Regions from separate parts of the Nocardia sp. NPDC055321 genome, predicted to be linked through region 3. Evidence: riboswitches for the same ligand, from Rfam matches in the RefSeq annotation. Region 3 holds a riboswitch; each other region holds the start of a gene.
What was found. A riboswitch is a leader RNA that binds a small molecule or an ion and turns the genes downstream of it on or off. The one in region 3 is predicted to bind S-adenosylmethionine.
Positions count from the first base shown of each region.

Region 1: another riboswitch for S-adenosylmethionine. It lies ahead of ACWIGI_RS40885 (ABC transporter substrate-binding protein); the one in region 3 lies ahead of ACWIGI_RS21095 (AfsA-related hotdog domain-containing protein).
Region 2: another riboswitch for S-adenosylmethionine. It lies ahead of ACWIGI_RS23170 (rhodanese-like domain-containing protein); the one in region 3 lies ahead of ACWIGI_RS21095 (AfsA-related hotdog domain-containing protein).

Region 1 covers NZ_JBSHMS010000054.1:8,695-11,961, forward strand. Annotated here, with positions in the region: gene ACWIGI_RS40875 (GNAT family N-acetyltransferase) at 1-147, opposite strand, end outside; gene ACWIGI_RS40880 (HAD family hydrolase) at 290-934, shown strand; SAM riboswitch class IV at 1,044-1,159, shown strand; gene ACWIGI_RS40885 (ABC transporter substrate-binding protein) at 1,194-2,348, shown strand; gene ACWIGI_RS40890 (ABC transporter permease) at 2,353-3,267, shown strand, end outside.
Region 2 covers NZ_JBSHMS010000014.1:154,082-157,348, reverse strand. Annotated here, with positions in the region: gene ACWIGI_RS23175 (O-succinylhomoserine sulfhydrylase) at 33-1,247, opposite strand; gene ACWIGI_RS23170 (rhodanese-like domain-containing protein) at 1,244-1,666, opposite strand; SAM riboswitch class IV at 1,682-1,797, opposite strand; gene ACWIGI_RS23165 (Rv0361 family membrane protein) at 1,848-2,285, opposite strand; gene ACWIGI_RS23160 (FAD-dependent oxidoreductase) at 2,575-3,267, shown strand, end outside.
Region 3 covers NZ_JBSHMS010000012.1:218,300-221,566, reverse strand. Annotated here, with positions in the region: gene ACWIGI_RS21100 (HAD family hydrolase) at 1-589, opposite strand, end outside; gene ACWIGI_RS21095 (AfsA-related hotdog domain-containing protein) at 586-1,305, opposite strand; SAM riboswitch class IV at 1,391-1,504, opposite strand; gene ACWIGI_RS21090 (MFS transporter) at 1,568-2,782, opposite strand; gene ACWIGI_RS21085 (hypothetical protein) at 2,944-3,267, opposite strand, start outside.

The DNA of each region.
Region 1 (3,267 bases), on a different contig from region 3:
TTCGGCGAAGGACGCCACCCCACCCGCGAGCGGCACCAGGAAGCCGCTGTCCGCGCCCGGTCGCGCCCGCGCCGCCGCGCTGCCCGCGCTGATCAGCTCGCTCTCCACCCCCTCGATGCGGGCGCCGAGCTCGACACTGCAGAACAGGGATCGCTGATCGTTGGGCATGGCCTCGAGCCTAGTTCGGGGCGGCAACCGAATTCCCGGCTTCGTCGCGGACCGGGCGAACCCCGGGATGCCCGGCCGGGGCCGCGGACGCCGCCGTTCGGTCGAACCGTAAGGTCGGAGGGTGGCCCCAGCAGAGCACCCCGCAGCCGGGTCCGGACTCGTCGTCGGGTTCGACCTGGATATGACGCTGATCGACTCGCGTCCGGGCATCGCCGCGGTGTGGGACGCGGTGGCCGCCGAGACCGGGGTGCGCATCGATTCGGAGCTGGCGGTGTCGAGGCTGGGACCGCCGCTGGCCATCGAGGCGGCCGAGTGGTTCCCGCCGGACCAGGTGCCGGGGGTCGTGGCCCGCTATCGCGAGCTGTACCCCGACCTCGCGATCACGCGCGCCGATCGGTTGCCGGGCGTGCTCGACGCGCTCACGGCGGTGCATCGCGCCGGTGGGCGCACCCTGGTCATCACGGCCAAGAAGGAATCGCTCGCGCGCCTGCATCTCGACCATCTCGGGTTGCCGGTGGACGACGTCGTGGGCGATGTCTGGGCCGAGGAGAAGGGGACGGCGCTGCGCGAGCATGGGGCTTCGGTCTACGTCGGCGATCATCTGGGCGATGTGCGCGGGGCGAAGGTCGCCGGGGCGCTGGCGGTCGCGGTGACCACCGGACCGTATACGGGCGAGGAGCTTTCGGCCGAGGGCGCGGACGTGGTGCTGGGCGATCTCACCGAGTTCCCGGCCTGGCTCGCCGCGCACCTGGCCGCGCGCAACTGAGCTCGCACGTGCCGGGCCGGACTCCGCGCCCCGGGACCGACTTCCTTTTGGCTTCAGGTTGATTCGAACGCTGTTGACGGAACGGACCCGTCACTAGCGTTGCGCGCACGGTCACGAGTATCAGCAGTGACGAGCCCCGGCTCGCTGATCGGCAACCCTCGCGCGGCGGTGGGGTGCCCCGGGTGACGACCAGGTGCTGCCCGCCGGGCAGCACAAGCGCGTTGTGGCCGGTGTGTGCCGGTGAGTTCAGAGGAATCAGATGAGTAAGCAATGGTCCGGGTCGCGTCGTCTCCGGGTAGTGGTGGGCATCGCATCGGCGGCCCTGGTGGCCGGGCTGGTATCGGCGTGCGGCGGTTCTTCCGAGAGTGACAGCGGCACCGTGTATTTCGGTGTGTCGGGGCCGAAGTCGGGCCCGTCGGCGGAGTACGGCCGGCTGTGGCAGCAGGGCTTCGATCTGGCCCTGGAGGAGGTCAACGCCGCGGGCGGGATCGACGGCAAGAAGGTCGAATTGAAGTGGGAGGATTCGCAATCCGACCCGAAGCAGACCGTGCCCATCGCGACCAAGTTCGTCGGTGACGAGTCCATCATCGCCGAGCTGGGCGACTTCTCGTCCCCGGCCTCGATCGCGGCGTCGCCGGTCTACAACCGCGGCAAGCTGGTGCAGTACGGCTTCACCAACTCCGCGGTGGACTTTACCAAGGCCGGCGACTACTCGTGGAGCCCGTCGATCACCCTGGACGTGTTCCAGGAGCGCAACGCCCAGTGGGTGTCCGCGAAGGCCAAGAAGGTTTCCGTGGTGTACCTCGAAACCGACTGGGGTAAGCAGGCTTTCAAGTTCTTCGAGCAGTCCGCCAAGGAGAAGGGCGTGGAGATCGTCTACTCCTCGCCGATTCTGCCGGACTCGCAGGACTTCCGCCCGGTGCTGATCAAGGGCCGGGACGCGAACCCGGAGGCGTTCGTGCACCTGGGTTACGGCCCGGACGGCGCGCTCATCGTCAAGCAGCTGCGCGACGTGGGATACGGCGGCCAGTTCTTCGGCGGCCAGAACACCCCGCAGTTCATCTCGCTGGCGGGCGCCGCGGCCGAGGGTGACATCGTGAACGGCGTCTTCACCGCCGCGGACACCAACCCCAAGGTCGTGGACTTCGTGCAGCGGTTCCGCGCCAAGTTCGACGTCGACCCGGGCGACTTCAACGTGTACGCCTACGACGCGATCAACGTGCTGGTGAAGGCGGCAAAGCACGGCGGCGCGACCCGCGAGGGCATCCTGAAGGGCCTGCGCGAGGTCAAGGACTTCGACGGAATCGGTTTGGGCACCTTCGCTTTCGATCAGCAGACCCGCCGGCCGAGCGGGGTCAAGCCGATCGAGCTGATCCTGAAGAACGGCGCCTTCGTGCCGACCGGCAACAAGTAACGCCATGTTCGACACGCTCATAGCGGGTCTGGTCCACGGCAATGCGTACGCGCTCATCGCCGTGGGCATCACCCTGATCTTCGGGGTCAGCAACGTCATCAATTTCGCGCACGGCGCGATCTTCGCGTTCGGGTCGGTGCTGGGCTGGTGGCTGATCGCCGAGCAGGGGCTGCCGCTGTGGCTCGCTCTCGTGCTGGTGGTGGGCGGCACGGCGCTGCTGGGTGTGGTGATCGACGTGCTCGCGGTGCGGCCGCTGCGCCGCGCCCCGGCCATCGCGGCGCTGCTGGCCACGGTCGCGGTGGGCCTGATTCTCGAGAACGTGGTGGCGCTGATCTTCGGCCCCGACACCCGGCCCTTCCCGCAGGTGTTGCCCACCAACAACTTTCAGGCGGGTGGCATCCGGTTCGGGACCTCGGACGTGGTCATGTTCGCCATCACCATCACGGTGATGGCGGGGTTGTGGAGCTTCCTGCGGTACAGCCGGTACGGGCTGGCCATTCGCGCCACCGCGCAGGATCCGGACGCCGCGGCGCAGATGGGGATCGGGGTCGGGCGGATCCAGTCGCTGGCCTTCGCCATCGCCTCGGGGCTGGGCGGGCTGGCGGGCATCTTCGTCGGGCTCTACAACTCCAACATCTCCCCGACGAGCGGCGGCATCGTCGGCATGACCGGGTTCGTGGCCGCCACCATCGGCGGGCTCGGCTCGATTCCCGGCGCGGTGGTCGGCGGTTTCGTCCTCGGTCTGGTGGAGGCGTTCGGCATCTACACCTTCGGGGACGGGTACCGCGATCTGATCACCTTCGGACTGCTGGTCGTCTTCCTGGTGCTGCGGCCGGGCGGGCTGCTCGCGCGCCCGCCCGCCATCGAATCCGAACCGCTGACCGGCACCTTCCTGGGGTCGGGCCGGCAGCTGCGGGTG
Region 2 (3,267 bases), on a different contig from region 3:
TTCCGGCCCTCTTGCCTACTACTCGAGCGGGATCAGCTCAGCGCGCGATCCAGATCCGCGATCAGATCCTCGACGTCCTCCAGCCCGATCGAGATGCGCACCACCCCGTCGGTGATGCCGATGGCCGCGCGGCCCTCCGGGCCCATGGCCCGATGCGTCGTCGTCGCCGGATGCGTGATCAGGGTCTTGGCGTCACCGAGGTTGTTCGAGATGTCGATGATCCGCAGCCCGTTGAGCACCTCGAACGCCCGCTTCTTGGCCTCGGCCTCGGGCGCGGTCAACTCGAAGGTCACCACGGTGCCGCCGCCGGACATCTGCGCCCGGGCCAGGTCGTACTGCGGGTGCGAGGTCAGGAACGGGTACTTCACCCACGCCACGGCCGGATGCTGTTCCAGGAACTGCGCGATGCGCAGCGCCGAGTCGTTGGACTGGCGCACCCGCAGCGGCATGGTCTCGAGACCCTTGAGCAGCGTCCAGGCGTTGAACGGGCTCAGCGCCGGACCGGTATGGCGCATAAGGTTTTTCACCGGGCCGTCGATGTACTCGTGCGAGCCCAGGATCGCGCCGCCGAGCACGCGGCCCTGCCCGTCGATGTGCTTGGTGCCCGAGTAGACGAGCACGTCGGCGCCGAGATCGAAGCCGCGCTGCAGCAGCGGGGTCGCGAAGACGTTGTCCAGCACCACCTTCGCGCCGGCGGCGTGCGCCAGATCGACCACCGCGCGCACGTCCACCAGGGACTGCATCGGGTTGGACGGGGTCTCGAAGAACACGGCCTGGGTGGGCACCGACAGCGCCTCGGTCCACTGGTCCAGATCCTCGCCGTCCACGAAGACGGTCTCCACGCCCCAGCGCGGCAGGATCTCGTTGGCCACCACGAAGCACGAGCCGAACAGGCTGCGCGCGGCGACCAGCCGGTCACCGTTGCCCAGCAGCGCGGCCAGCGCGGTGAACACCGCGGACATGCCACTGGCGGTCGCGAAAGCCGCTTCGGCGCCGTCGATCAGGGCCAGCCTGTCCTCGAACATGGCGACCGTCGGGTTGCCGTAGCGCGAGTACACGAAGTGCTCGATGTCGCCGGTGAAGGACGCCTCGGCGGCCTCGGCGCTCTCGTAGACGAAACCGGAGGACAGGTACAGCGCCTCGGAGGTCTCCTCGAAACCCGAGCGCCGCAGGCCACCTCGCACACTGAGCGTGGCGGGGCCGACGCCCTCGGGCAGCGGCTTGTCGAACGCGCCACCGGTGATCATGACTGCCTCCACGGAAGTCCGTCCGCGCGCCAGCCTTCGACGCCGCGGTGTCCCTGCGCGTCGAGCGCGCCCTCGAAACCCTCGAGCACATTGAACGACGGAGCGAGCCCGAGCGCGGTCGCGGCGGTCGCCGCGCCGATGGAACGCTGCCCGGAGCGACAGATGAAGATCACCGGCGCGTCCGAGTCCGCGGCCCGGTCGGCCAGCACCTCGCGGAGCTGATCGACGAACCGGGCATTGCGCGCGCCGCTGGTGTCGACCCATTCGATCAACGCCGTCGGGCGGCCGATGCCGCTGGTGTCGGGGACGCCGACGAAACGCCATTCGGCTTCGGTGCGCACATCGACCAGCACCGCATCCGGATTGTCGCGCAACAGTTCCCACGCCTGCTTCGGCGTGATGTCACCCGCGTAGCTCACTTCGAACCTCCTGTGAATCCGCACTTGCCGCACCGTTGCCCGATGCGCGGCCAGGTCGTCACCCGGAGCACCCCACCGCGGAGGAGGGTTGCCGACCAGCCAGCCGGGGCTTGGCGCTGATACTCATGACCTGGGTTGAGATTGACCGACATGGGGCCTCACTGTCAAACCGTGCGGGCGGTCAGGAATTGCACACCAGCCACGCCCCATCGGTCTTGGTGAAAGTCCAGGTCGAGGTGGAATCGCGGTCGTCGGCGCGCCAGGTCACCTGCGCGGTGGCGCGGTCGCCCTGGACATTCGGGTCGGTCAGCTTGACAAGCGTTGACTTCCCGGCCTTTTCGCCCGTCTCGGTCCGCAGCGGCGAGCGCTGTTCGTCGAAGCCCGGGCACGCGGTCGACGGATCCAGCGCGTCGGTGCCGCTGCGGGATTCGATGAAGTTGCGCGCGGACTTCGCCAGCCGATCCTTGTCTGTGACATTCTTCTCAGCCGGCGACAGCAGGGCCGAGACCACGATGCCGATGATCACCACGACCGTGACGCCGATGGCGATCAGGAACGGCAGCATGGTTCTGGACTCACGCTGATCGATACGTTCGGGCTGGTCCGCGTCCTCGCTCATGACCTTGATCATGCCTGCTCGGGGCGGGTGTCCCGGCGGCGACACCGGACCGCGCCCGGGGAGAGCATGCCCACAGTTGACCGCACCGGCGCGGGGGGTGGTCCATACCACCGATAGAATCGGCACAATTCCCCCGCGAGGCCGGGAATCGCAGTACAGAGCAGCAACGCTGCAGCTTCGGGGCCCGTAGGGTGGTTCACTCGAAGCCAGGGCGTCAACTTAGCCTAAGCTAAGAACGACGGCTGAGACTTGACGGCAAGATAGTTTTCGACCAAAGGGTGCGCGAAGAATGACCGAACAGCTTGCGGGAACCGATGCAGCGACCCGCCCGCTTCGCATTGCGATCGTGGGCGCGGGCCCGGCCGGAATCTACGCCGCCGACGCGCTGATGAAGTCCGATACCCCCGCCGGTTTCGACGGGGTGAGCATCGACCTGTACGAGCGCATGCCCGCGCCGTTCGGTCTGATCCGCTACGGCGTCGCGCCCGATCACCCGCGCATCAAGGGCATCATCACCGCCCTGCACAAGGTCCTGGACAAGCCGCAGGTCCGCCTGCTCGGCAACATCGACTACGGCGTCGACATCACCCTGGAAGACCTGCGCACGTTCTACGACGCGGTCATCTTCTCCACCGGCGCCAACGCCGACCGCGCGCTCGAGATCCCGGGCATCGACCTGGACGGCAGCTTCGGCGCGGCCGACTTCGTCTCCTGGTACGACGGCCACCCGGACGTGCCCCGCGAATGGCCGCTGCACGCGGAGAAGGTCGCGGTCCTGGGCGTCGGCAACGTCGCCCTCGACGTCGCGCGCGTGCTCGCCAAGACCGGCGACGAACTGCTGCCGACCGAGATCCCGCCGAACGTCTACGACGGTCTCAAGGAGAACAAGGCCGTCGAGGTCCACGTCTTCGGACGCCGCGGTCCCGCGCAGGCCAAGTTCACCCCGCTCGAGCTCCGCGAGCTGGACCACTCCCCGACCATC
Region 3 (3,267 bases):
CCGACAGGAACGGCAGATCACTGGCGTGATCGCCGTACCCGAAGGTGTTTTCGAACTCGATTCCGTGCTCGCGCAGGAACTCCGAGACCGCGTCCGCCTTGGCCGCACCGATCATCGGCCGCAGGACCTCGCCGGTCAGCAGCCCGTGATCGTCGACCACCGGGGTGGTCGCGATGAGCCGGTCCGCACCCAGCGCCGCGGCGACCGGGGCGATGGCCGCCGCGAACGATCCGGACAGCAGCACCGTGACCGCACCCGAATCCCGATGTGTCGTAAGAGCTCGCACGGCGTCGGTGTAGTACGCCGCGCCACCGGCCTCGAACTCGGCGAACCAGCGCTGCCCGGCCTCGGCCAGTTCCGCGCCCGGCACCCCGCGATAGGCGCGGTAGTAGTGCCGGTTCACCTCCTCGCGCGGCACACCCGCGGCCGCGCGCTCCTTGATCTCGCCGGAGACGCGCGCGTAGCGGCTCCCGTCGTCGCCGTGCTCGGCGAGCCAGAAGCGCAGGAAGGTGAACATGCTCTTGACGGTGATGAGGGTTTCATCGACGTCGAAGAACGCCGCCGTGCGCACCGGCGCGACGGCGCTCACGCGACCTCGTTCAGATGCGCGGCGATGGCCTTGGCGGCCTTGTGCCGTTCGATGCGGGTGATGCGCTCGTTGGGCAGCGCCGCGTACCCGATCCGGGCGTCGGCGACGTTGTTCCCGGCCTGGCGCACCTGCACCTCGATCGAGAATTCCAGCTTGCCGGGATCCTCGATCGAGATCGGGGTGAGCACCGCGTGCAGCGTGCCGGGCAGCGGGAACAGGAACGCGGTGAAGTTCAGTTCGATGCTGTTCCAGACGATGTAGAAGTGCTGCTCGGGCCAGCGCCGGCCGTACTCGAGCTCGAACGCCCCGAGGAACAGCTGGCGCACCGCCTCCACGATGACGATCCCCTGCACGTGCTCGCCGGTCTGATGATCCAGCAGCAGCTCGTTGTCACCGTGGATTCGCAGATCGGCGCTGAACTCGGTCGCCGATTCCTGAACCAGGTTGGCCAGCAACACATTCGAGTTCTGGTACTTGTGCACCTGATGCCGCGGCGCCGGTTCGGCGACCGTGTCGACCACCCGGAGCCCGGCGGGCGCGTGAATGGCCGCCACGTGCTCGATGTAGTCCAGGTCGTGCCGGGTGATCCCCTGCCCGATCCGGACGGTGAGCGGCTCGGCCGCCTCCCGCAATCCCCCGCTCCGCAGCACGGCCACCAAACCGGAGACCGTGAATGCCCGGTCGTCCTCCGCGAGACCCCGGAATCGATCTGCCACCAGTACCACCTCGCGGAGGTTCAGGGTCGCGGATTCCGGAGTCGCCGAAGAGAGTTGGGCTACAGACATTGTTTTCCTCCGAGAGCGAAGACGCTTATGGCGACGCGTTCGCCGCCATCCGGTCGTCACCCGGAGCACCCCGCCGCCACTGGAGGGTTGCCGCCCAGCAAGCCGGGGCTTGTCGCTGGAACTCATGACCGTGTTCGAAAACTTATGTGGCACTGCGTATTACCAACAATGATTCAAACCAGGCTGGTCGAAATCAATTCCGGACGGCATCGGGGACCCGGGTCGAGGCGTAGGCCAGTGCCGCGCCCGCCACCGACAGGGAGGCGATCACCAGCGCGACCGACGAATACCCGCGGTGTGCAACGAGATTCGCCAGCTGCGGCCCCAGGGAGGCGCCGAGGAACAGCGCGAAGGTGTAGAGCGCGGTGGCCGCGCCCCGTCCCGCGCCCGCCTGCGCCGCGATTGCCTGCACAGCGGCCGGCGCCGCGACCGCGATGGCCCCGACGAACACCAGCAGCCACACCGCGACCCAGATGCCCCCGAGCGGTACCGCGGTCACCGCCGCCGCGACCCCGGCGATGCCGAGCGCGCCGATCACCCGGGTCTCCGGCGCGATGACACCCAGGCGAGTGGCCAGCAGCGGAACCGCGATCATGGCGGGAATCGCACTGGCGCGCAACGCCAGTAGCGCGCCGTTGCTCGCGCCCACGCCGTCCGGCGGTGAGAGCTGGATTCCGGTGTAGATGCCGACGAACGAGCCGAGCACCGCCAGGCAACTGACGTACAGCAGCACCAGCCGGGGCCGCCGCAGCAGCGCGCCGAACGGCGCGAAAACCGTACGCGGCGTGTCGGCAACGACGGCGGCGGGCTCTCCCGCCGCCGGATTCGCGCCCAGCACGAACCACAGCAGCCCCGCCGACAGCGCGAACGCGACCGCGCCGGTGACGAAGATCGCGTGCCAGCCCCAGGCGGCGCCCACCAGCTGCGCCAGCACCTGCGCCACCACCCCGGCGGCGAGGAAGGAGCTGGTCAGGCAGGTCAGGGCGAAGATTCTGCGTTCCGGGGCAATGCGTTCGGACAGATACGCGAAGGCCGCCGGGGCGAAGAACGACGCGGTCAGGCCCTGCAGCACCCGGGCCGCCAGCCCGAGGCCGAGCCCCGGCGCGAGCGCGACGATCAGCGAGCTGACCACCGTGGCGAGCAGGCCGCCCACGATGACCGGCCGCCGGCCGAAGCGATCCGAGAGCGGCCCCGTCACCAGAAAGCCCGCGCCGTAGGCCAATCCGAAGGCCGTGGTCGTCCAGGTCACCGCGGATGTGGAGGTTTCCCAGTCCTCGGCGAGCCGATTCAGCACGGGCAGCACGACATACAGCTGCCCGACCACGAGAATGCCCACCGCGCACACGGCGCCGACGGTCCGGCCGGTGGGCGCCCACAGGGTGGGTTGGGTATCCGGCGGCGCGCTCACACGCCCACCCGCGATCGACTGAGCTCGCCGCGCGCGCGGGCGGCGGCGCGTAGCAGGGTGATCATTGAATCCCTTTCGTAGACAACGGAGTCCACGTCTATCAAGGGACGCTCCCCCGCCACGAGAGTTACGTGCGAGGTGATCGCAAGCCGGTGCGGGGGTCAGGTGAGGATGAAACTCAACAGCTGTGCGTCGCGGCCGTCACGCCAGTAGGAGTAGCCGAACCACACGCCCGGGGTGACCTCGCGGATCTCGTCCCACAGCTGCGGGGTGGGCGAGGGGCGATAGTTCAGGACCCAGGTCGGCCCGCCGTCCACGACCGAGGGGCCGCGGTACACGTCGGCCTGGTAGACCTCGACACCCGCGCCGGTGACGCGGTTGAGCAGGTAGCCGCCGTCGGGTCCGGTGAAGAAGGTCTTGCCGATCCACAGCGCCGGCGACCACACCTGCATGTCGGCCGGTTCGGCGACCCACCCGTTCTTGAC